Regions from separate parts of the Pseudoalteromonas sp. DY56-GL79 genome, predicted to be linked through region 1. Evidence: predicted binding sites of a transcription regulator. Region 1 holds the regulator's gene; each other region holds the start of a gene.

Region 1 (8,135 bases):
CAATACATTTATTCATCGCAATGAGCGTATGCTTTCCCCTAAGTACCTGATTGGTGAGAGCTACGGCACGACTCGAGTGTCAGGTCTTGCACACGCGATGCAAAACAACCAGTGGCTTTACCTCAATGGCGTAGTGTTGGTATCTCCTACAGAAATCGGCATTAAACGAGAAGGTCCGGTTGAAGTGGCAAACCGTTTACCATATTACGCTGCTGCCGCTTGGTACCACAAGGCGCTGTCTTCTGAATTGCAAAATAAAGATTTACTCGAAGTACTTGCAGAGGTTGAACAATATACGGTTGATCAATATCTTCCCGCACTCGCCAAAGGCGCATTTATCAGTGCCCAAGAAAAGCAAAGTGTGACACAGGCCGTTGCTAAATATAGTGGCTTAAGCGAGCGCTTTGTAGCTCAAAACAACCTAGATATTCCTACTGCGGCATTTTGGAAAGAACTGTTGCGTGAGCGTGGCTATACCCTAGGTCGATTGGACTCACGCTACCTTGGTATTGATAAAAGAGACGCTGGTTCTCGCCCTGATTATTGGCCTGAGCTGACCTCTTGGTTGCACTCATTTACGCCAGCGATCAATCATTACTTCGCAACGGAGCTCAACTATAAAACCGATGTAAAATATAATATGTTTGGTTCAGTTTACCCTTGGGATAACAGCGATAATAATGTCGGTGAGCAATTACGATTAGCAATGGCACAAAACCCTTACCTAAACGTGATGATCCAATCTGGCTATTACGATGGCGCAACGAATTACTTTGATGCCAAATACAATATGTGGCAACTCGATCCGAGCGGAAAAATGCGTGATCGCTTAAGCTTTAAAGGTTACCGCTCCGGGCACATGATGTACCTGCGTCATGAAGATTTACAAAAGTCGAACGAAGATCTCCGCGAGTTTATCTTAAAAACAACACCCAAAGCGGATCAGTCAGCGCTTTACTAAATTCCCAACCCATTGTGGCCGCGCAAGCGGTCACTTATCTTAATGCTCACCAGATTGTAAAAATTTCCTTTTATCCTTCTACAGTTACCTATAATCTAGATATACTCAATACTATCTCTCTACAACTTAGGCACGCACCATGAACGAGCAGTTTAAAGTCGTCTTCGTTGGCATGGCCGACGGTAAGGATCAACAAAGCGCCGCTATCGCAATTGCAGACAGGTTGAAAACCTCACCTTCAAAGATCCAGCAATTTTACGCTGGCAAAAACTTGTTTGCTCCTGCAGATAAAGCCAAAGCGCTAAAACAGGTAAAATTACTTGCAAGCGCGGGGATCAATGCCAAGCTACAAAGCCAAGCAGCCGCTACCTCAAGTAACGCAGATCAAGAGCGCGTATTTGAAGCACTGGATTACATCACCAGCAGTCTAATACGTATCGAAGAGCGATTAGAGGAACTCGAGCAACGCGTGGCACCAACTCCCCATACTAAAATAGAAGATACAACAGACGAAGAGTGGGAAACGAAGGAGCTATTTGATGAGCTAGACTTTGAGCCTAGCCCTCCGGCTAAATCTAAGACTTGGCTATATTACCTGCTCGCTGTATTAATTATTTTATTTATTCTACTTGGTGTAAGTTTGTTTTTCCCTGAGTGGCTCGCGTTAGAATGAGTAAAACTAATAACAACATAAATAAATCTCAAGTTACTCGTGCTGATTTGAGAAAAATGATTAGAAACGCAAGAAACTCGCTATCAGCAGAGCAACAGAAGGCAGCCGCGGCACACCTTAACATTAATTTTTTTCAACAAATAAAACTTCCTAAAAATGCCAATATTGGGGTCTATATTCAAAACGATGGAGAACTAGATACATCCCTTTTAATTCAATCGCTTTGGGATAAAAAACACCAAGTTTTTCTACCCATAATCCACCCCTTTAATCACGCTAATTTGCTCTTCCAGAAGTATGAAAAAAACTCACCCATGAAGGCAAATCGCTATGCTATCTTGGAACCTAAGTTAGATTGTTCAGCAGTGGCACCGCTTGCATCATTGGATTTCCTTTTGATGCCTCTGGTTGCTTTTGATGAGCAAGGTAATCGCCTCGGTATGGGCGGTGGGTACTACGATAGAACATTAGCGTTACACTACGCTGAGCAGCGAGCTAAACCAGCACTTGTTGGTCTTGCTCATGATTGCCAGCAAGTTCCAAGCTTACCAACAGCAGCTTGGGATGTACCGCTCCCAACTATCCTCACTCCAACCCAACTATACACTTGGCCAAAAAATAATTTAGCAGGCAAATAGTTAAGCGCATTTTGAGGCACTTTTGACCATGACGCTGACACTTTGATTGAGTTATACTCCATACAACTTCAATGACAACTAAGTGTAGCGTTATGACTCAAGATGAAATGAAAAAAGCCGCGGCATGGGCAGCTTTGAACTATGTAGAAGAAAACACCATTGTTGGGGTTGGTACAGGCTCAACGGTAAACCACTTTATTGATGCGCTTGGCAGTATCAAGGATCAAATCAAAGGGGCAGTATCAAGCTCTGAAGCTTCAACAGAGAAGCTAAAAGCACTTGGTATTGAAGTTTTCGAGCTAAACGATGTGTCAGAGCTTGCGGTATATGTTGATGGCGCAGATGAAATCAACAGCACCAACGAAATGATAAAAGGTGGTGGCGCAGCACTGACGCGCGAGAAAATCGTTGCAGCTGTTGCCAAGAAATTTGTTTGTATCGTTGATAATACAAAGCATGTTGAGACGCTAGGCGCATTTCCACTGCCTGTTGAAGTGATCCCAATGGCGCGTAGTTACGTGGCAAGAGAGTTACTAAAATTAGGTGGCGATCCAGTTTACCGCCAAGGCGTTATCACTGATAACGGCAATGTCATTCTTGATGTGCATGGCCTAGAAATTAGCGCAGCAAAAGCGCTTGAAGAAAAAATTAACCAGATTGTTGGCGTCGTGACTAATGGCTTATTTGCCGCGCGTGGCGCTGACGTTGTAATAACAGGCACTCCAGAAGGGCCTAAAATCAACTAGTGAGATTACAGATGAGCAAGGTTTCGTTATCAAAGGATAAAATTCGAATTTTGTTGTTAGAAGGCGTGCATCAAAGCGCTGTTGAGACGCTAAAGCGCAACGGTTATAGCAACATAGACTACGTTAAAACATCCTTACCGGAGCCTGAGCTGATCGAGCGGATCAAAGATGCTCACTTTGTCGGGATCCGCTCACGTACCCACCTTACAGAAGCAGTTTTAGAACAGGCTGAAAAGCTGGTCGCGATTGGCTGTTTCTGCATCGGCACCAACCAAGTGGATTTGGATGCTGCTAAAAAACGCGGTATCGCCGTATTCAACGCACCATTTTCTAACACCCGCTCTGTGGCTGAACTCGTCTTAGGTGAAATTCTCTTGTTATTGCGCCGTGTTCCTGAGCGTAACGCAAAGGCGCATCGCGGTGAGTGGGATAAATCTGCCGATGGTTCATACGAAGCCCGTGGTAAAACGCTGGGTATTATTGGTTATGGTCACATTGGCACCCAGCTTGGCATTATGGCTGAGAATATCGGGATGAACGTCGAGTTTTATGACATCGAAGATAAGCTCACGCTCGGCAACGCAACGCAGTTACACACGCTAACGCAACTGCTACAAAGAGCGGACGTGGTCAGTTTGCATGTACCAGAGACATCACAGACCAAAAACCTTATCGGCATGGCTGAAATTGAAGTGATGAAACAAGGCGCAATCCTAATTAACGCATCACGTGGAACGGTTGTTGATATCGACGCCTTAGCTGAAGCTTTAGCGGCCAAGAAACTTTCTGGCGCTGCTATCGATGTATTCCCCGTTGAACCAAAATCTAATCATGAAGAATTTGTCTCACCACTACGCGAGTTTGACAATGTACTGCTAACCCCACACGTTGGTGGTTCTACCCAAGAAGCACAAGAAAACATTGGTGTGGAAGTCGCGGGTAAGTTGGCAAAATATTCAGATAATGGTTCAACAGTCACGGCAGTTAACTTCCCAGAAGTTTCTCTACCTGAATTATCAAACCGAAGTCGTTTATTACACGTACACGTAAACCGCCCAGGCGTACTAACGCAAATCAATCAAGCGTTCGCTCAGCACGGTATCAATATTGCGGCGCAATACCTACAAACGGATGAATCTATTGGTTACGTAGTTATCGACGTCGATAGCGACCACTCTGAAGTAGCACTGAAAGAGTTAAGTGCAGTTGAAGGAACTATTAGAGCACGTATTCTTCACTAATACCAATTGAATTAATTCTCTAATCAATTTGAAGGGTGAAATAGCATATTAGCTTCGTTAAAAATTTCTCATTTAGAACAAATAAATAGCAAAATTTTTGCCTTGCTACTAAAGCTATTTCCCCGCTTCAAGATAGATCATTTACTTAATACAACTGGTATAAGAAGAATCAAGCATAAAAAACCAGTCGCTGTGAAGTGACTGGTTTTTTTTGTATCAATTTGGCTTACGCCATGAAATCAACACCTTCTTTGATGTCTTTTTCAAGTGTCGCTAGCATGTCGTCTTTTGCTTTTTGCTCAAACGCGCTTAGCTCACCGTAAGGAAGTAACTTCTCTACACCGTTTTTACCAAGGATAACCGGCTGTGCAAAGAATGTTGCATCGCCTGTGTTACCTTCAACGTATGCGTACTCAAGTACTTCTTCACCTTGTAGACCTTTCACTAGTGAGAAGCAGAAACGTGCTGCTGCTGCACCCATTGAAAGTGTAGCTGAACCGCCACCCGCTTTAGCTTCAACCACTTCAGTACCCGCGTTTTGGATACGAGTCGTTAGTGCAGCAACTTCTTCGTCAGTGAACTCAACACCTTCAACTTGAGAAAGCAGAGGTAGAATTGTAGTACCTGAGTGACCACCAATTACTGGGATCTTAACTTCAGCAACGTCTAGACCTTTAAGCTCTGCGATGAAAGTTTCAGCGCGGATAACGTCAAGCGTTGTTACACCGAATACGCGAGCTGGATCATAAGTACCTGCTTTTTTGAACACTTCAGCAACGATTGGTACCGTGCCATTTACTGGGTTTGTGATGATACCAACAAGTGCTTTAGGGCAGCTTCTAACGATACCTTCAGCAAGTGTCTTGATGATACCTGCGTTAACGTTGAATAGGTCAGCACGGTCCATACCAGGCTTACGAGGCATACCAGCAGGGATAAGCACTACGTCAGCACCAGCAAGAGCTGGGTCTAGGTCGTCTTTACCATAACCCGCTACTTTTACCGCAGTTGGGATGTGAGATAAGTCAACTGCAACACCAGGTACAACAGGTGCAACGTCATAAAGCGCTAACTCAGAGCCAGCTGGAAGACCATTTTTAAGCAATAAAGATAGAGCTTGACCGATACCGCCAGCGGCACCTAATACAGCAACTTTCATTTGAATTCTCCATAATTTGAAGGTGGAATTGAGTGTGCAGTAAAGATAATGAAAAGCGCTGTTAAACACAAATTAATCACGGTTATTTTCGAGATTTTTTGACTAATGTCTTAAATAAAAGTGTAAAGATCGCGACACTTTGTACACTTATGCTTTACGACTGCCATTTTGGTCGCGCAAATTTGGGAATCTCGGCGGTTTTGTGTAGAATTTAAAGATTAGCCGTAAAAGAAGACAGACTATGCAGCCGCAAGAAAAACAAGAAGCACTGATCAAAGCATTTAAAGCCATTTTAAAAGAAGAAAACTTTGGCTCTCAAGGTGAAATTGTTGATGCTCTAAAACAACAAGGATTTGACAACGTCAGTCAGAGCAAAGTGTCGCGCATGCTGAGCAAGTTTGGTGCTGTGCGTACACGTAATGCCAAACAAGAAATGGTTTACTGCTTACCCGCCGAAATGAGCGTACCAACAGCAAAAAGTCCTTTACGTCAGTTAGTCGTTGATATTATGCACAACGAAATGATGATTATTATTCGAACCAGTCCTGGTGCTGCCCAGTTAATTGCGAGGCTACTTGACTCATTAGGCACCGCAGACGGCGTATTAGGTACGATTGCCGGCGATGACACGATTTTTATTGCCCCTGCCAAAGTATCTGAAATCGACGTTACTTTAGACAAAGTAAAAACCCTGTTCGATAACGTTTAGTCTATTACTCTTATCGGTGCTAACTCACAGGTTAGCACATACTTTGATATTTTAGCTTCCACAAAAACGCTTCCCCCTACTATCACGATAAACAGAATAAATTGCTTATCTTTACAGCAAAAAAACGTTTGACATAATATGTCTAAATGTGGCAACTTTAGAAACACATGTGAGGCTTTCTTACAACGCATGGATGGTTTTTAAGCTGATTGACTAGCTTTTCGGATTTGTTTCCTACAGTGTCTCAGTCTTTCCGGACACGAACGCTATTCGCTTCACTCAATCATCTCACATTCTATGATGCGGAACTCACCGCTTGATACACACAAAGATACCTTATGGCGCTGAGTGGACAATTCACTTACTTAACCGCTTAAAAGGAAATACAAGGAACTAAGGAACAGCAATGGAATTTTTAAATACTGCATTTACGTTTCCCACTGTTATTTTTTCAACACTATTACTGATAGTGCTGTTGTTCTGGCTAATTGCTTTACTCGGTTTTGCTGATATCGATATCTTAGAAGGCGATGTTGATATTGAAGCCGAAGGCGCAAGCTCTGGTTCTTTTTGGGAAGTCGCTTTTGGCGGCGTCCCTGTGAGTATTTCATTGAGTTTAATCATCGCGCTGGGCTGGATTGTCAGTATTTATGTACAACAGTTTTTTGCTTACCTACTAGGCAATGGCATTTTCTACTACCTGATGGGCACGGTATTTATGCTTGTTAGCCTCATTGCTGCATTACCACTAACCGCCGTCATTGTAAGACCATTACGACGCTTTTTCGAAAGCCAAGAAACCACATCAAAGCAAGCGCTGGTTGGGCTCGAATGCGTTATTGCAACATCGAGAGTTAGCAACACGTTCGGTCAAGCCAGAGTATATATTCAAGGAACAGAGCAACTCATCGAAGTGCGCTCGGATGAAGATAACACTTTCACACTAGGAGACAGTGCCTTACTTATCGAACATGACACCCTTACACATAGCTACACGATTGTGGCTAAACCTTGGTAATAGTACGGAAAATAACGGAATTTAGGAACGAGTTGGTATAGCTAATACCAGCTCAAACAATATAGCGCAACGCAGGAAAAAACATGGAATTTCTAAACAACCTCGGACCGGTGCTCGCAATCGTGGGCATATCCATCGTCATTATTTTTGCCATTCTACTTCTGATTGGAAAGTTCTACCGCAAGGTTGAACAAGGTCAGGCATTGATCATCAACAAGATGAAAAGCGAGCCGGATGTCACGACTACAGGCGGCATTGTGCTACCTGTGATCCATAAAATGGAAGTCATGGATATTTCAACTAACCGCATGGTATTGGAGCGTCGTGAAAATAGCGGCCTGATCTGTAAAGACAATATCCGTGCCGACATCGCCATCACTTTTTACATTCGCGTAAACGAAAACAAAGAAGATATCCTACGCGTTGCTAAACAAGTTGGCTGTGCCCGCGCATCGGCACCAGAAACCTTACAAGCATTATTTGAGGCAAAATTCTCCGAAGCCTTGAAAACCGTTGGTAAGCGCATGAATTTTGAGGAGCTATTTACCCATCGTAATGAGTTCCGAGATTCTATTAAAGAAGTGATTGGACAAGATTTATCTGGCTATACGTTAGAAGATGTGGCGATTGATTATCTTGAACAAACCTCTATCGACAAGTTAGATCCAAATAACATTCTTGACGCTGAAGGTATTCGCCGTATTACCGAAAAAACCTCACGCCAAAACGTGGAAACGAACCAACTTAAATGCGATGAAAAAGCGCAAATCGACAACCAAAACCAAGCAGCTTTTGAAAAAGCAGCAGAAGTCGAGCGCCAACGAGAAGATGCTAGCGCAAGACAGCGTCGTGAAATCGAATCGGTGCGCGCTCGCGAAGCCGCAGAAGCTGAACGTGTTAAGCATGAAGAGCGCTTAAAAGCCGAAGAAGCACGCCTCAAAGCGGACGAAGCAATTGCAATTGCAGAGCACAATAAACAGCGTGAAATCG
Region 2 (8,135 bases), on a different contig from region 1:
GCAAACCGCCAATTTCAGGGTTGCGATCATACACCACAGGGCGCACGCCATTTCGCACTAGAATATCCGCACAGCCAAGTCCTGCCGGACCCGCGCCTATGATTGCGACTTTCTTATCGGTCCAAGTAACGTAAGAAAGATCAGGCTTCCAGCCCTGTGCAAACGCCGTATCAGTAATATATTTTTCAATATTTCCTATAGTCACTGCACCAAACTCTTCGTTCAGCGTACACGACCCCTCACAAAGCCTATCTTGCGGACAAACTCGGCCACACACTTCAGGCAAACTATTGGTACGGTGAGACAGCTCCGCTGCCTCAATGATTCTGCCCGTACGAATAAGTTTGAGCCATTGCGGAATATAGTTGTGAACTGGACACTTCCATTCACAATACGGGTTACCACAATCTAAACAACGATCAGATTGCGAATGAACCTGCTGCTCAGAAAATGGCTCATAAATTTCAACAAAAGATTGCTTACGCGCAGAAATAGGCTTTTTGCGCGGATCTACACGTTGTACATCGATAAATTGGTAAACGTTCTCGCTCATTGCTCTCTCCTACTGCGCCTGAATTCTTAGCTCAGCGCTACTACGCGCTCGGTGGCCAAGTAAACTGTTTAAATCGCTCGACTTTGGCTTTACCAATTTAAACATTGGCAAATACAACTCAAAGTTAGCTAAGATCTGCTCAGCTCGGGTTGAGCTCGTTAAATCTAGATGCTCCGCAATTAAACCGCGTAAATGTTCTTGGTGCGATGCTAGCGCTTTGAGATCTACCAGCTCGACCAACTCAGGGTTGATCCGCTTATCAAAATCACTCTCTTCATCAAGTACATAGGCAAAACCACCGGTCATGCCTGCGCCAAAGTTAACGCCAACTTGACCAAGCACACACACCACGCCTCCCGTCATGTATTCGCAACCATTATCACCAAGCCCTTCAACAACCGCTTGTACACCCGAGTTACGCACAGCAAAGCGCTCGCCAGCTCGACCTGCAGCAAACAACTTACCGCCGGTCGCGCCATATAAACAGGTGTTACCGATGATAGCCGCCTGATGAGAGGCAAAGCTTGAACCGATAGGAGGACGCACGACTAGCTTTCCACCAGCCATCCCTTTACCAACGTAGTCGTTAGCATCACCGACTAATGTCATTTCAAGACCACCCGCGTTCCACACTCCAAACGATTGCCCTGCAGTACCATGTAACTCGAGTGCAATTGGATCTGCTGCCATACCTTGGTTACCATGCTTGCTCGCGATATAACCAGACAACATTGCGCCGATAGAGCGATCCGTATTGGCAATACGACTCACCAACGAGATACCCGTCATTTCATCAATTGCCGTCTTAGCTTTCGCTAGTAAGCTTTCGTTCAACGCACCACTGTAGTGTGATGGATTAGTATGGGTGCAATACAGCGCTTCATTTGACGGATTGTTCGGCTTCGCTAGAAGCGGACTTAAGTCGAGCTTTTTCTGCTTCGCAGTATTACCTTCAATGGCTTCAAGTAAATCCGTTCTACCAATTAAATCGGTGAGTTTTGTAACTCCCAAAGCAGCCATTAATTCACGAGCCTCTTGCGCAATAAACTTAAAGTAGTTCATCGCCATTTCTGGCAGTCCGTGATAATGCTTTTGACGCAGCGTATCGTCTTGTGTCGCAACACCGGTTGCACAGTTATTAAGGTGACAGATCCGCAGGTATTTACAGCCAAGCGCAACCATAGGGCCTGTGCCAAAACCAAAGCTCTCGGCACCCAAAATTGCTGCTTTAATAATATCTAAGCCGGTTTTTAAGCCGCCATCTGTTTGCAACCTAATGCGGTGGCGTAGACCATTTTCAACCAGCGCCTGTTGCGTTTCAGCAAGGCCAAGCTCCCACGGACTACCTGCATACTTTACCGATGTCAGCGGACTCGCCCCTGTACCACCGTCATAACCGGCAATGGTAATGAGATCGGCATACGCTTTAGCAACACCAGTCGCAATCGTGCCGACACCGGGTTCTGAAACCAGCTTGACCGAGATCATCGCTTCAGGGTTGACCTGTTTGAGGTCAAAAATAAGCTGAGCTAAGTCTTCAATCGAATAAATATCGTGATGCGGCGGCGGCGAAATCAAAGTAACACCAGGAACCGAATAGCGTAACTTTGCGATATAAGGGGTGACTTTTTCACCCGGCAGCTGACCACCCTCGCCCGGCTTTGCCCCTTGCGCAACTTTGATTTGAATAACGTCAGCTGAACGCAAATAATGTGGTGTCACACCGAATCGGCCAGAAGCAACTTGCTTAATACGCGAATTCTTTTCTGTACCAAAACGTAGCTTATCCTCACCACCCTCACCAGAGTTAGAGCAACCGCCGAGGCGATTCATCGCAATTGCTAACGCTTCATGTGCCTCCGGTGATAAAGCCCCGATACTCATCGCGGCTGAGTCAAAACGTTTGTATAGCTCAGTCGCAGGCTCAACATCGTTGATGTCGATTGCTTGTTGCGCCGTATTAAGCTTAAGCATGTCTCGCAGATTGGTAATTGGACGGTTATTTACCAGCTCCGCATATTTAACGTAGTCTTGATAGTTACCCGAACGAACTGCGGTCTGCAAAGTTTGCACGACATCTGGGTTATAGGCATGGTATTCACCACCATGCACATACTTTAATAATCCACCGTGTGATAGCAGTTTACGCTTGCTAAATGCCAATTTATTGAGTTGTTGTTGCTCCAAGGCAAAGTCGTCAAAACACGCACCTTTAATACGGTTTGCAACTCCTTTGAAGCACAATTCAACCACCTCATCGGATAAACCGACGGCTTCAAACAACATCGAACAACGATAGGAAGCAATGGTGCTGATCCCCATCTTCGACATGATCTTGTATAAACCTTTGTTAATCGCGCCGCGATAAGACAAAGTCACCTCGCGGTAAGACTTTTTAATGATCTTCTTATCACACATTGCCACAAGGGTTTCGTAGGCTAGATAAGGATAAATCGCTGTTGCGCCAAAACCTAACATAACAGCAAACTGGTGCGGATCTCTTACGCTACCTGTTTCAACCAAAATATTGGTATCGCAACGCAGGTTGCCATCCACCAGTCGCCTTTGTACCGCCCCCACGGCCATCGCCGCTGGGATAACTTGCTTGCCTGCAGCAATTTCTCGGTCACTAAGCACTAACATCACGCATCCAGAACCTGCTTTTGCAACCGCTTCATCACAGATGCGCTTGATTGCATCTTGCAATGACTCTTGAATATCGTAAATCAATGAAATTTTGCACGCACAGTAATGGTCATCATCGGCGGTTAATAGCTGCTGCATATCAGAATAAGTCAGTACCGGCGAGGCAAACTGTAAACGTTTAGCATGACCTGTGGTTTCGTTAAAAACGTTTTGCTCGCGACCAATACAAGTCGCCAGTGACATTACATGATTTTCCCGTAACGGATCGATTGGCGGGTTAGTGACCTGAGCAAACTTCTGGCGGAAGTAGTCAAATATCGAGCGGTGTCCTTCAGATAGCACTGCAAATGGCGTATCGTCACCCATTGAACCAGTTGCTTCTTGGCCATTTTCACCCATCACGCGAATAACTTGGTCGAGCTCTTCGTTGGTATAACCAAACTGCTTCTGATAGGTCAACAAGGTTTCATCGTCAAGATCGCGCTTGCCAGCCGCTTTTTCATCTAGTGCTTCAAATGGCGTTAAACGCTTAACGTTTTGCTCAAGCCAAGTTTTGTATGGATGTCTGGATTTCAAATCTTGATCGATTTCATCGGACTGCCAAATCTTGCCATGTAAAGTATCAACCACCAGTAATTCACCTGGACCCACGCGACCTTTTTCAATAACTTCATCTGGCGCGTAATCCCAAATGCCCACTTCCGAGGCAAGCGTAATAAAGCCGTCTTGTGTGATCACATAACGGGCAGGACGAAGACCGTTACGGTCCAAATTACAGGCAGCAAAGCGCCCATCAGACATCACGATGCCAGCTGGTCCATCCCACGGTTCCATATGCATGGAGTTAAAGTCATAGAATGCGCGTAAGTCTTCATCCATAGCGCGATTTTTCTGCCATGCAGGTGGTACTAACATACGCATAGCACGGAATAAGTCCATGCCACCAGCTAAAAATAGCTCTAGCATGTTATCTAAACTAGACGAGTCAGAACCCGTTTCATTGACAAACGGTGCCGCATTTTGCAAATCTGGTAATAAAGGTGACGCGAACTTGTAAGCACGTGCCCTCGCCCACTGACGGTTACCTTCAATGGTATTGATCTCACCATTGTGAGCTAAATAGCGGAATGGTTGCGCCAACGGCCATCGAGGCTGTGTATTGGTTGAAAAGCGTTGATGGAATACGCAAATCGCACTGGTCATCCGCATATCAGCAAGATCCGTATAAAAATTCGGTAGATCCGCCGGCATCATTAAGCCTTTGTAGATAGTCACTAAACCGGACAAACTACAAATATAAAACTGCTCATCTTGTTCTAAACGCTTTTCTATGCGTCGTCTTGCTATATATAGACGACGCTCTAAATCTTTAGGACGCCACCCTTCTGGAGCACCGACAAAAACCTGTTTAAACTGCGGTAATTGTGCTTTAGCAATAGGACCAAGCATAGATGGATCGGTGGGTACTTCACGCCAACCTATGAGCGTCAGTGTTTCTTTTTCTAATTCTTCACTGATCACTTTTTCAGCCGCAGCTGCAAGCTCATAGTCCTGATTTAAAAATAGCATACCTACCGCATAGTTTTTGCCTACATGCCAATCGTTTTCAGCTGCGACGGCGCGGAAAAAACTATCCGGCTTTTGTAATAACAGACCGCAACCATCACCGGTTTTACCATCTGCAGAAATACCACCTCGGTGCTGCATGCGGTCCAAACCTGTGATTGCTGTACGGATCAGTTTGTGACTCGGCTGACCGCTTACATGCGCAATCAAGCCAAATCCACAGTTATCTTTTTCTAATTTTGAGTCGTATAACATAGACTCCTCCCCTTGCTACAACGGCCAGCCCATGACGGTACGACGAAATGCTGGCAGATATTCAAAATTAGCCTTGATTGAAAGTAGAGTCAACACAAATATGAATACATATTCATAAACTTGAATATTTCTCATTGGTAAGACAAGTTAGCCAAAATCGTAATAAATTTGCCACTTTGAAAATAGTGAATATAAATTTGCAAAATGACACCGGTATCACACCAATAAAAATGCAACGAGACACAACCAAAAGCAAACGTTTACGTAAACGTAAACCAAGTTAAAAATGAATAATTATTCACTTTTTGGATTTTATAGAACTCAATATCGAAGCACGTTCGATTACACTGTTTATATAGGTATGCAAAACAGAGAGCGTTTTTAGCTTGACGCTAACGTCAACTTGAGTTGATAAAAATAAGCGAGTAGCTCTAAGTTAGATAAACGCGAATAGCGTTAATGAAAGTGTAGATATCTTAAATTCAATGAACTTCTGGTTTTCAACCAAACATCAGACAAAAAGACTTGCTAAGAAAAGTAGGTAGGAAGATATTAGAAGATTTTTAAAAAATAAAGCATGGCAGAGTATCGACTCTGCCATAAGCGGTTAGCTTATTCCGCTGCTGCTTCGTCTTTCTTATATTTAGCTGCTGTTTCAGCAATAAGAGGTTGAAGCTCACCTTTTTGGAACATCTCAATGATAATGTCACAACCACCGATTAACTCACCTTCTACCCAAAGCTGAGGGAAAGTTGGCCAGTTCGCATAATGCGGTAGTTCAGCACGAATGTCTGGATTTAATAAAATGTCAACATAAGCAAACTGCTCACCACACGCCATCAAAGCCTGAGATGCCTGCGAAGAGAAACCACAGTTAGGGAGTTTTGGCGACCCTTTCATATATAAGATGATTGGATTTTCTTCGATCTGCTGTTTAATCTTGTCAATAGTTTCCATTAGTTACCTCAAAATGACGTTTCGTCCAATGCTTATCAATATCTAGTTTAGCATCGGCGTTTTAGCTTGCTACTCACTTTAACAACACCTGTTGCATTCATAATGCCAAGCTTTAAGCAGCGATAGAATCTCGGGATACATGGCTAAAATAAGCATGACCGCCTGTCATGATGTTCTACACTTTGACTGCTATTCGGCATATGTTCACAAAGAATGTGTATTATAAGTCATTAAGTCACTGGCACGCATTGCTGTTTGCCAAAACTTGAGTAAAATAGTCAGGAATTATAGTATCACTATATAGGCCAATGGTATAGAAAAGTGGGCTGATGTTAGCTACCTTTCGTACGTGTTATTGGCAAATCAACCAAAAAATGGAGATTAATATGGCATTTGAACTACCGTCACTACCTTATGCACTAAATGCTCTTGAGCCGCACGTTTCTCAAGAGACGCTAGAATTCCACCACGGTAAGCACCACAACACATACGTTGTAAAGCTTAACGGTCTTATCGAAGGTACTGACTTTGAAGGTAAATCACTAGAAGAGATCGTATGTAGCTCTGAAGGTGGTGTTTTCAACAATGCTGCTCAAATCTGGAACCACACTTTCTACTGGCACAGCCTTGCGCCAAATGCAGGTGGCGAACCAACAGGTAAAGTTGCTGAACTAATTAATGCAAAATGGGGCTCATTCGCAGCATTCCAAGAAGCTTTCAACGACAAAGCAGTTAACAACTTTGGTTCAAGCTGGACTTGGTTAGTACAACTAGCTGACGGCTCTCTAGATATCGTTAACACTTCAAATGCAGCGACTCCGCTGACTGAAGAAGGTGTTACCCCTATCATCACAGTTGACCTGTGGGAACACGCTTACTACATCGATTACCGTAATGTTCGTCCTGATTACCTTAAAGGTTTCTGGGCACTTGTTAACTGGGATTTCGCTAACAGCAACCTAGCTTAACATCAACTATCAGTATTGATGCAACAATGGGGCGCACAAGCGCCCTTTTTTCATGCCTGTAACTCAACATTAATACATAAAAAATCTAGTTTTTTTTGGGTATTCTTCATATCACGACTAAGCTTTAAGTAACCTTTCCAAATCTGTGATCCGCAAACCACACCAAGTAGCTTATTGGAGGTCGTTATGACAATATTTGAACATTATCAGGCCAGATATGAAGCCGCGCAAGAAGAAGAGTACACCATCGCGGAATTTCTTGAAATTTGTAAAAATGACAAATCAGCCTATGCCAGCGCACCTGAGCGACTTCTGATGGCAATAGGCGAACCAGAAATGATCGATACGTCGAAAGATGCCAGACTTAGTCGGCTGTTTTCGAATAGAGTAATAGCTCGATACCCTGCCTTCAATGAGTTTTACGGTATGGAGGATGCCATTGAACAAATAGTATCGTATCTCAAACATGCCGCACAGGGGCTTGAAGAGTGCAAACAAGTGCTCTATTTACTCGGCCCGGTTGGTGGTGGTAAATCGTCTATCGCAGAAAAGCTCAAGTATTTGATGCAAAAGGTGCCGGTTTATTCTTTAAAAGGCTCACCCGTTAATGACCACCCGCTTTGCTTGTTTAGCCCACAAGAAGATGCCGACCTACTTGAAAAAGAGTACGGCATTCCTGGGCGCTATATTAAAACGATAATGTCTCCATGGGCAACTAAACGCTTACATGAGTACAATGGAGATATTACACAATTTAAGGTCGTAAAACGTTACCCTTCCATTCTTGATCAAATTGCTATCGCGAAAACAGAGCCAGGGGATGAGAACAACCAAGATATCTCAGCGCTGGTGGGTAAAGTTGATATTCGTAAACTTGAGCATTTCGCTCAAAATGACCCTGATGCTTATGCGTATTCTGGCGCGCTATGTCTTGCGAACCAAGGTTTGATGGAATTTGTCGAGATGTTTAAAGCACCCATTAAGGTGCTACACCCGCTGCTAACTGCAACCCAAGAAGGCAACTACAATGGTACCGAGGGTATTTCCGCCCTACCATTTAGCGGCCTAATACTCGCTCACTCTAACGAGTCTGAATGGCAAACCTTTAAGAACAATAAAAACAACGAGGCATTTTTAGACCGTGTTTACATCGTCAAAGTGCCTTATTGTTTACGCGTGTCTGAAGAGGT
Region 3 (8,135 bases), on a different contig from region 1:
TCCAGATTCACCAGAATTGTAAAATATCAAATCTTCAGCAAAACGAGATAAATGCATCATTGAAATAGACGCACAACTGAGTAGCTCAACCACAAAGTCACGATCAGAGACCGCATCTAAACTATTACGAGAGGCCTCTCTAAAGCCAAGGTTAACGGCCAACACTTCACGGTCGATAGGATAAGCAGTCCCCGCTAGTGCACCTGAGCCAAGTGGGCACACATTTAACCTTTCAAGCGCATCATTTAAGCGCGACTCATCACGCTCAATCATCTCAACGTAAGCCATACACCAATGACTAAAGAGTACAGGCTGAGCACGCTGTAAATGGGTGTAGCCAGGTAAAATAGTACCAAGCTCCTGCTCTGCAAGTGTAACCAAAGCTTGCTTGAGTGAACTCAGTGCCACAAGCAGTTGCTGCGCCGTTTTACGACTCCACAGTCTAAAATCAGTGGCTACTTGGTCGTTACGGCTTCGACCTGTGTGCAGCTTTTTACCTAAATCACCCACTTTGTCGATAAGTTTAGCTTCAACATAAGAATGAATATCCTCATGTCCCGCGGTTGCTACACTACGCGGATCAGCAATCACTTCATCCAAAAGCTGTTTCAGCGCTGAAATGATCTGCTGATGTTCGCTTTCAGTTAATACTTCTACTTGCTTTAGCGCACCCGCCCAAGCGATAGAGCCAACAATATCTTGCTCTGCCAATTGATAATCAAATGGCAGAGAATCATTAAATTGCTTAAATGCCTCATCAGGACCTGATGAAAAACGGCCGCCCCATAATGCCATCTCACTCTCCTACCTTAAGACTGCTTTTGCTTGTTTAACGCCGCTATCCGGCTAGATAGTGAGAATAGACGAATGAATCCCTCCGCATGAGATTGGTCATATACGTCATCTTCACCAAATGTGGCAAAATCTTCGCTGTATAAGCTATTGATTGATTGCTTTTGCACTGCATGTACGTGGCCTTTATAAAGCTTAAGTACCACCTCGCCAGTTGCTTGCTGTGCGAATGACTCTGCAGCAGCTAGAATTGAATCTTTCAGTGGGGTAAACCAGCGACCATCATAAACTAAGTGTGCAAACTCTTCGCTAAGCGCGGTTTTCCATTTGCGACAAGATTTGTCTAAGATCAGCTCATCAATCGCTTGTAACGCAGCCATCATCACAGTGCCTCCCGGTGTTTCATAACAGCCACGAGATTTCATGCCGACCAGGCGGTTTTCAACGATATCCACACGACCAACACCGTGCGGCGCTGCAATCTCGTTTAACTTAACTAGACACTGATAAGGACTGTAACGCTCACCGTTAACACCGGTGATTTCACCCTTTTCGATTAATACCGACACATATTCAGGCTGATCCGGTGCGGCTTCTGGAGAATTAGTCATGGTCCAAACCTGATCGCTTGGCTCATTCCATGGGTCTTCCAATTCACCACCTTCGTGAGAAATATGCCAAGCATTGGCATCACGACTGTAGATTTTAGTAGCAGAGGCTGCACAAGGGATATTACGCTCAGCCAGATAGTCGAGCAGTGATTCACGGCTTGATAGTGACCATTCACGCCATGGTGCAATCACTTTAAGGTCAGGCGCAAGCGCTGAGAAGCAAGATTCAAAACGCACCTGATCGTTCCCCTTGCCTGTACAACCATGAGAAAGTGCATCCGCGCCAACTTTACGAGCGATTTCAACTTGAGCTTTGGCGATAATAGGACGCGCCATTGAAGTACCCAGTAAATATGTCCCTTCATAGATAGCACCAGTTTTTAGGGTTGGATAAATATAGTCGCTAACCATTTCTTCTTTTAAGTCGACGATATAGCACTCAGAGGCACCCGATGCGATTGCCTTTTCTTCAACCCCAACCAGTTCTTCTTCACCCTGACCTACATCGGCAACAAAGGCGACAACTTCACAACCGTAGTTCTCTTTTAACCATGGCACAATCGCTGATGTGTCTAATCCACCAGAGTAAGCCAGTACCACTTTTTTAATCTTGCTCATGTTCTTTAACCTCAAACGTAATCTTTGTTTAACAGCGATACCAGCAATGCGTTTTGGGCATGCATGCGGTTTTCAGCTTGTTGAATAATTTTTGACTTTGGCCCGTCCATCACTTCGGAAGTAATTTCAAACTCACGGTGTGCTGGCTGGCAGTGCAAAATGGTTTGTGCGCCACACGCTTCAACCAATTGTTGGTTGATTTGATATGGCATAAAGGTGTCTTTCACCTGTTCAATTGGCGTTTTATTCCCCATCGAAACCCAAGTATCAGCGTAGAGCACATTGGCGCCAGCCGCCGCTTCTACCCGATCACTGACCAGAACTGAGGCACCATTTACCGCTGCAATTTGTTCAGCTTGCTTTACAATTTGTGCATCTGGAGAATGACCTTTAGGACAAACCGCCACAAAATCAGTACCTAATGTTGCCGCAAGCAACATCAATGAATGTGTTACGTTGTTGCCTTCACCGAGATAAGCGATTTTGATCTGACTGACATCGTCGTAAGTTTCAAATAAGGTGAGAAAATCAGCCAACGCTTGGCAAGGGTGATATAAATCACATAGGCTATTCACAACTGGCACCGACGAAAACTCAGCGAGCGTCTCAAGCGTACTATGATGATTTACACGAGCCACAAGGCCATCGGCCCAAGTCGAAATATTAAGCGCAAAATCTTTTACGGATTCACGCGCCCCCATTGCACCATTTTGCTGATCTAAATACACAGCATGGCCGCCTAATTTGTGGATACCGATATCGAACGACAAACGTGTTCTTAAGCTCGGCTTTTCAAATAGCGTGACTATCGACTTGCCAGCTAAGGCTTGGTTATATTCTTGCGGTTGATTTTTAATATTTTTTGCAAGCTTTAATAAGTTCAAAACTTTAGTTTGGTCTAATTCCAAACCAGTTAAAAAATGCTTAGTCATGATGTTTTCCTACGGCAGAATTTGTGTACCTACGTGCTCACCATTGAGCAACGCAATTAAATTTTCTGGCTTTTGCCAGCTAGAGATGTACACCCCTCGTCGTAAGTGTTGGGCAGCGTGAAGACTGGTCTTAACTTTGACCTCCATCCCGCCCACAATGACCTTTTGCGTGATTAACGTTGAAATCTGTTCCGCGTTAAGTTGATTTAATGGCTGTTTATCGCCATCAAGTACCGCCTCAATGTCAGTCATAAAAATAAGTTCTGCACCAAGTTTACTGGCGATAGCAGCTGCTGCTTCATCCGCATTCACGTTGTATAAATGGCCGTCAGCGCCAATACCTACTGAACTAACAACAGGCAACCTATCAAACTCCAACACTGCTTCAAGCATGCCACCTACACTCGCTTCACAGCTACCCACACGGCCAAGCGCTTTTAGTTTTTGAGTTGTGGTAAACCCTGCATCATATAAGCACAGCCCAACGGGCTTGAGCGTGGCGGTAATGGCGTCCGCCATCAGTTGCTTGTTAGCACAGCCTGCAAGTGCACCAACAATATAGGGCATTTGCTCTTGCGGACTGATCCGCAATCCTTGATGTTTTGCAGTAGCAAAACCGGCATCGGTCAGCCACTTATCAACCAGCGCCCCGCCACCATGAACAATCACAAACTGCTTGTGTGGTGCATCCTGTTGAATTTGCTTGATAGCTGAAAACAATGCTTGCGCTGCACCCTCTTGATTCAACACCGCGCCACCTAGTTTTATCACCCAAGTTTGTTTGCTCATGCTGATACTCCTAAACCTTGATAATGCTCAAGTCCCGCCGCCAAGTTCATACACTGTAATGCTTGGCCTGCAGCCCCTTTAAGCAAGTTATCAATCGCGACAACCACGATCAGTTGATTGCCCTTTTGCTGCCAACCAATATCCACAAAAGGTTGATTTTCAACGGCTTTGATTGATGGAAGTTGACTCCCCTTTAACCTGATCAGCGGCTCATCGGCAAGCACCTGGTAAGCGGCATCGACTTGATTTGGTGTGACATTTTCTTTCAGAGTGACGTAGATCGTTTCCAAGATACCACGCTTAAAATTCCCTAAATGCGGCGTAAACAACACTGGGTGTTCAAGGTATTTTTCTATTTCTGGACTATGTCTGTGCGTAAACAAACCGTATGGTGCAAGAGATACTTCGCAAAAGTGTGTGGCGACATTCGCTTTTCTTCCTGCGCCGGTAACACCAGAAACAGCATTGATGATAACTGGCTGCTCTGTTATCAGATCAGCTTGTTGTAATGGCTTAAGTGCATTGAGTGCCGCAGTCGGATAGCAGCCCGCGACCGCCACTAACTTTGCCGTTTTAATAGCATCGCCATACCATTCAGCTAACCCGTATTGCGCTTGCGCTAACCAGTCTTGATGTGGGTGAGAAAAACCGTAGTAAGTTTCGTAGTCTTCATTGCAAGATAAACGGTAACCTCCAGATAGGTCAAAAACCCGTTTGCCCATCTGTAAAAATACCGGTGCAAGTTCCACGCTAACCTTGTGATCCGTGCATAAACACACATAGTCCGATGATTGCTCTATCAATGAAAAAGCTTGCTCATTTAAGGGTTGCAGCTCAATATCTAGCAAGCCCGAATATTCTGGATATAAATCGCTGATGAATTTGTGTTTGTCTAAGCTTTGCTCAGATACAAAGCAATGCGCAAGTGTGAAGGCAGGATGCTTGGCAACCAGCTTAGCAAGCTCAGCGCCACTGTAGCCGCTCGCTCCGATTATAGATACTTTCAACATAGTGTTCTCAAGATTAAAAAAGTTTGATTTGGATTGGTTCTGCTAGTTGTTGAAGTCAAATCGTCGCATTGCTGTTCCAAAATATATTTATGCTAAAAAAGTGAATTGATATTCACTCTAAACATCTTTATATTTTTATGCAAGAACTTTGAATAAGTATTTTAGGAATTTTTATGAAATTACCCGCTTTTATGGAAATGTATCAGCAACTGATCGCCGCGCCATCTATCAGTGCATTAGAAGAAAGTCTCAACATGAGCAATCAGAATGTGATCCATCTACTCGCGCAGTGGTGCGAAACGTTAGGGTTTATCGTTGAAGTAACAGAGCTTGAACATGCAAAAGGAAAATATAACCTAATTGCAAGACGAGGCAGTGGCGATGGTGGATTAATGTTGGCCGGCCACACGGATACCGTGCCATTCGACGATAGCCGCTGGCAATTTGATCCTTTTAAATTAAGCGAGCAAGATAATAAATTATATGGTCTTGGAAGTATTGATATGAAAGGCTTTTTTGCTTTCGTATTGAATGCAATCTCAGAGCTTGATGAATTACAGCAAAATGCTCCTATCATGATTTTAGCCACCGCCGATGAAGAAACCACTATGGCTGGAGCTCAGGAAATCGCAAAACATCCAAGCTTGAAGCCGGCGCGCTGTATTATTGGTGAACCCACCGATATGGTGCCAGTATTTACCCACAAAGGCCATATGACGACCGCCATCCGCATCGTTGGTCGCTCAGGTCATAGCTCAGATCCAGAGCGCGGCTTAAATGCCATTGAAATCATGCATCAGGTGATTGCAAATTTATTAAAGTTAAGAGAAGAATTAAAGAATAAATATTCAACGCCACATTTTGCTATTCCTTACCCAACTTTAAACCTTGGGCACATTCATGGTGGCGACAATGCCAACCGTATTTGTGGCTGTTGTGAACTACATATTGATATGCGCCCTTTGCCTGGTCTGAGCATCAAAGAATTACAAGCCATGCTCACGGCAGCTGTAGCACCCATCAATACACATTATCCGAATAGTGTCTCGGTTATAGATATGCACGAACCCATTCCGGCTTTTACCGGCTCAACGGATTCTGCTTTGGTGAAAATGGCTGAGCGCCTGTCAGGACAACAAGCAATTGCTGTAAACTATTGTACCGAAGCACCATTTCTACAGCAGCTAGGTTGCGAAACTATCGTTATGGGACCGGGTTCGATTAATCAAGCACACCAACCCAACGAGTTTTTAGCAATGGAAAAAATCCAGCCAAGTCAGGATATTATTAAGCAGCTAATAAGAGAAAGTTGCTTTGCTTAGCGGATTGGCGAGTTCATCACTTCACGCTCAGGCAATGAAATCGCTGTAATGATATGTAATTGCCATATTCACAGTCTGCACTATACCTAACTGCATTGCAGTGATGGTTGAAGATCCCGTCATCGCTGAGCGGTCATGACAGGGATCATAGTGCGGGCGCCAAATCAAAAGTAGCTAGAATTAGTCGAGGTGCTCGCAAGCAATTTAGCGAGGATATAACCGTGACTGAAACAACACCACCAGACCTATCGCAACCGTTACTTATTGATCCAGTCCAGAGCAGCCCAGCAGCTCCAACCACCAGCTTAGGTCCACTGCAACATTTGGTCGGCACTTGGACTAACCAACCCTTAGCCAACTCAGGATTGGGTGGCCCCGACAAACCATTTTCTTACTGCTTAATGCCACTACCTCAAGAAGCCAGCTATATTCTTAAAAATTTCTCCTATTATGAAGAGCTTACTTTCTCAGCCATCCATGGCACCGCACCAAATCGAGGAGGATTTGGTACCCAGGTCGCTAATACCTTATTTTACGAACAAAGAGTTTATTTTGCAGAAGGTCCAGCGAAAGATCAGCTAGTCCATGCGGAAAATGGTTCGTTGTTGTATTTATCAGATGCAAAGCAATTACTTGGCCCGTATGGCAATGGTGAAAATCCAGGGCTTGGCAACGAAACCGTACCAAACAGTGTGGCGCCAACTCAAACTTATGACTTTATAAAACAAATGTCAGTTCCCCATGGTAATTCCATTTTAGCCAGTGGGCATTTTCAATCAGGTACTGGTGTCCCGACGATCCCAATGCTGAGCCAAAGTGATATTTTGCCTATGGGATTACCCCATGGGATCAGTACGGCTCAATACACCACCAAAAGTGTTGGTAACTTAAATCCTGACTTTACACTCAATCCAAACCAGCCTTTAAATAATGCCTTAGAAGTTTCTCCTCCCAAGAAGTTTATTCTACTTGAGGTCGATACCGCGCATTCAGGGATCCCAGTCACGAATATTGGCTTTGAACAACAACATGCAAAAGTTAGCCGCTACGCGATTAGCTATTGGCTTGAGTCACTTGACGGTAGTGATAACTTCACGCAACTGCAGTATTCGCAAAATATCACAATGGAAATTCCGATCGCTGGTCAACTCGTAACTTTTCCTCACATTACGACCAATACTATGGTCAAGAAGGCATAAAAATAGGGGCGCTGCTGAGCCCCTATTTCCGAAGTGCACGTTTGATTAAATTGGTGAGCCTGGCGGCATTGCAAGCGCTTTAAAGCTTTCAGGCCACTCTCCTGAATCTAAGTAGTGATTAATTTGCTGCGCGAGCATATGTTTAAATGCTTGCTCAAAAGCAACATCGCTAAATACCGACGACTGATTAAAGTCTTTCGCAACTTTTGCTAAATAAAACTTTAACTGCGCCTGCACTTCAGGTGCGACTTTATCGTTGTTACTCAGTTTTACAAGCTGAGTTGCACTTAGGTATTGCACTCGTTGCTGTAGCTTTTGAGCCATACCTTTGCTGCCTGACTGGGCAAATACCTGCTGATATAAAGCCTCTAAAAGTGCCTGTGTACCAAAATATTGAGTATCACGTGCATGCTGCTGTGCAAGGCGGTTTAATCGCTGTGGATTAAGCAGCAAGTCAAGGCTATGCTGTGCGGCGACTTCTGGTAATGCCATCGCATCTAGGGTTAGTCCAGTTCGACCTTTAATACTTTCGCGAGTTTTGTACTCACCGTAAGCCTTAGGAGGTATTAACGCCAAAATAGAGTCAGGGATAGTCAACGCCGCAGGTGACAGCGTACTCAAAAGCGCATTGGCCGCATTTTGTTGCACCTCTTTAGCCACAACTTTCGCCCCTTTTATTACCTCGTCACCGCGAACTTCATAGTCGTAATCCACGCCGCCAATCAATTTTACTGCGGCTTCAACCTGATAACGATGGAAAAGATACAGTGGTACCAGTTTCTCCTCTAGCTGCGACAGAGCAACTCCTTTTTGAATGCTGTGAATACCAAAGTTATTCAACGCCTGCTTGCGCACATCCAAC

The links. Region 1 encodes ArgR, which controls arginine synthesis, uptake and breakdown. Its sites were predicted from a motif close to ANTGAATANNTATTCANT; they were not measured.
Region 2: a site for ArgR is predicted at 5,120-5,137, ahead of gltB (glutamate synthase large subunit). Genes of this name have one in related genera too.
Region 3: a site for ArgR is predicted at 4,852-4,869, ahead of argC (N-acetyl-gamma-glutamyl-phosphate reductase). Genes of this name have one in related genera too.

Annotation. Positions count from the first base shown of each region.
Region 1 covers NZ_JANHZS010000003.1:84,287-92,421, forward strand. Annotated here, with positions in the region: gene NO992_RS02930 (S10 family peptidase) at 1-961, shown strand, start outside; gene NO992_RS02935 (hypothetical protein) at 1,101-1,634, shown strand; gene NO992_RS02940 (5-formyltetrahydrofolate cyclo-ligase) at 1,631-2,272, shown strand; gene rpiA (ribose-5-phosphate isomerase RpiA) at 2,365-3,018, shown strand; gene serA (phosphoglycerate dehydrogenase) at 3,030-4,259, shown strand; gene mdh (malate dehydrogenase) at 4,486-5,418, opposite strand; gene argR (transcriptional regulator ArgR) at 5,660-6,127, shown strand; gene NO992_RS02965 (DUF1449 domain-containing protein) at 6,534-7,145, shown strand; gene NO992_RS02970 (SPFH domain-containing protein) at 7,229-8,135, shown strand, end outside.
Region 2 covers NZ_JANHZS010000002.1:240,483-248,617, reverse strand. Annotated here, with positions in the region: gene NO992_RS02485 (FAD-dependent oxidoreductase) at 1-553, opposite strand, end outside; gene gltB (glutamate synthase large subunit) at 563-5,020, opposite strand; gene NO992_RS02475 (Grx4 family monothiol glutaredoxin) at 5,633-5,977, opposite strand; gene NO992_RS02470 (Fe-Mn family superoxide dismutase) at 6,364-6,945, shown strand; gene NO992_RS02465 (PrkA family serine protein kinase) at 7,132-8,135, shown strand, end outside.
Region 3 covers NZ_JANHZS010000006.1:172,991-181,125, reverse strand. Annotated here, with positions in the region: gene argH (argininosuccinate lyase) at 1-795, opposite strand, end outside; gene NO992_RS06365 (argininosuccinate synthase) at 810-2,021, opposite strand; gene NO992_RS06360 (ornithine carbamoyltransferase) at 2,033-2,953, opposite strand; gene argB (acetylglutamate kinase) at 2,963-3,742, opposite strand; gene argC (N-acetyl-gamma-glutamyl-phosphate reductase) at 3,739-4,749, opposite strand; gene argE (acetylornithine deacetylase) at 4,926-6,074, shown strand; gene NO992_RS06340 (heme-binding protein) at 6,296-7,273, shown strand; gene NO992_RS06335 (zinc-dependent metalloprotease) at 7,319-8,135, opposite strand, start outside.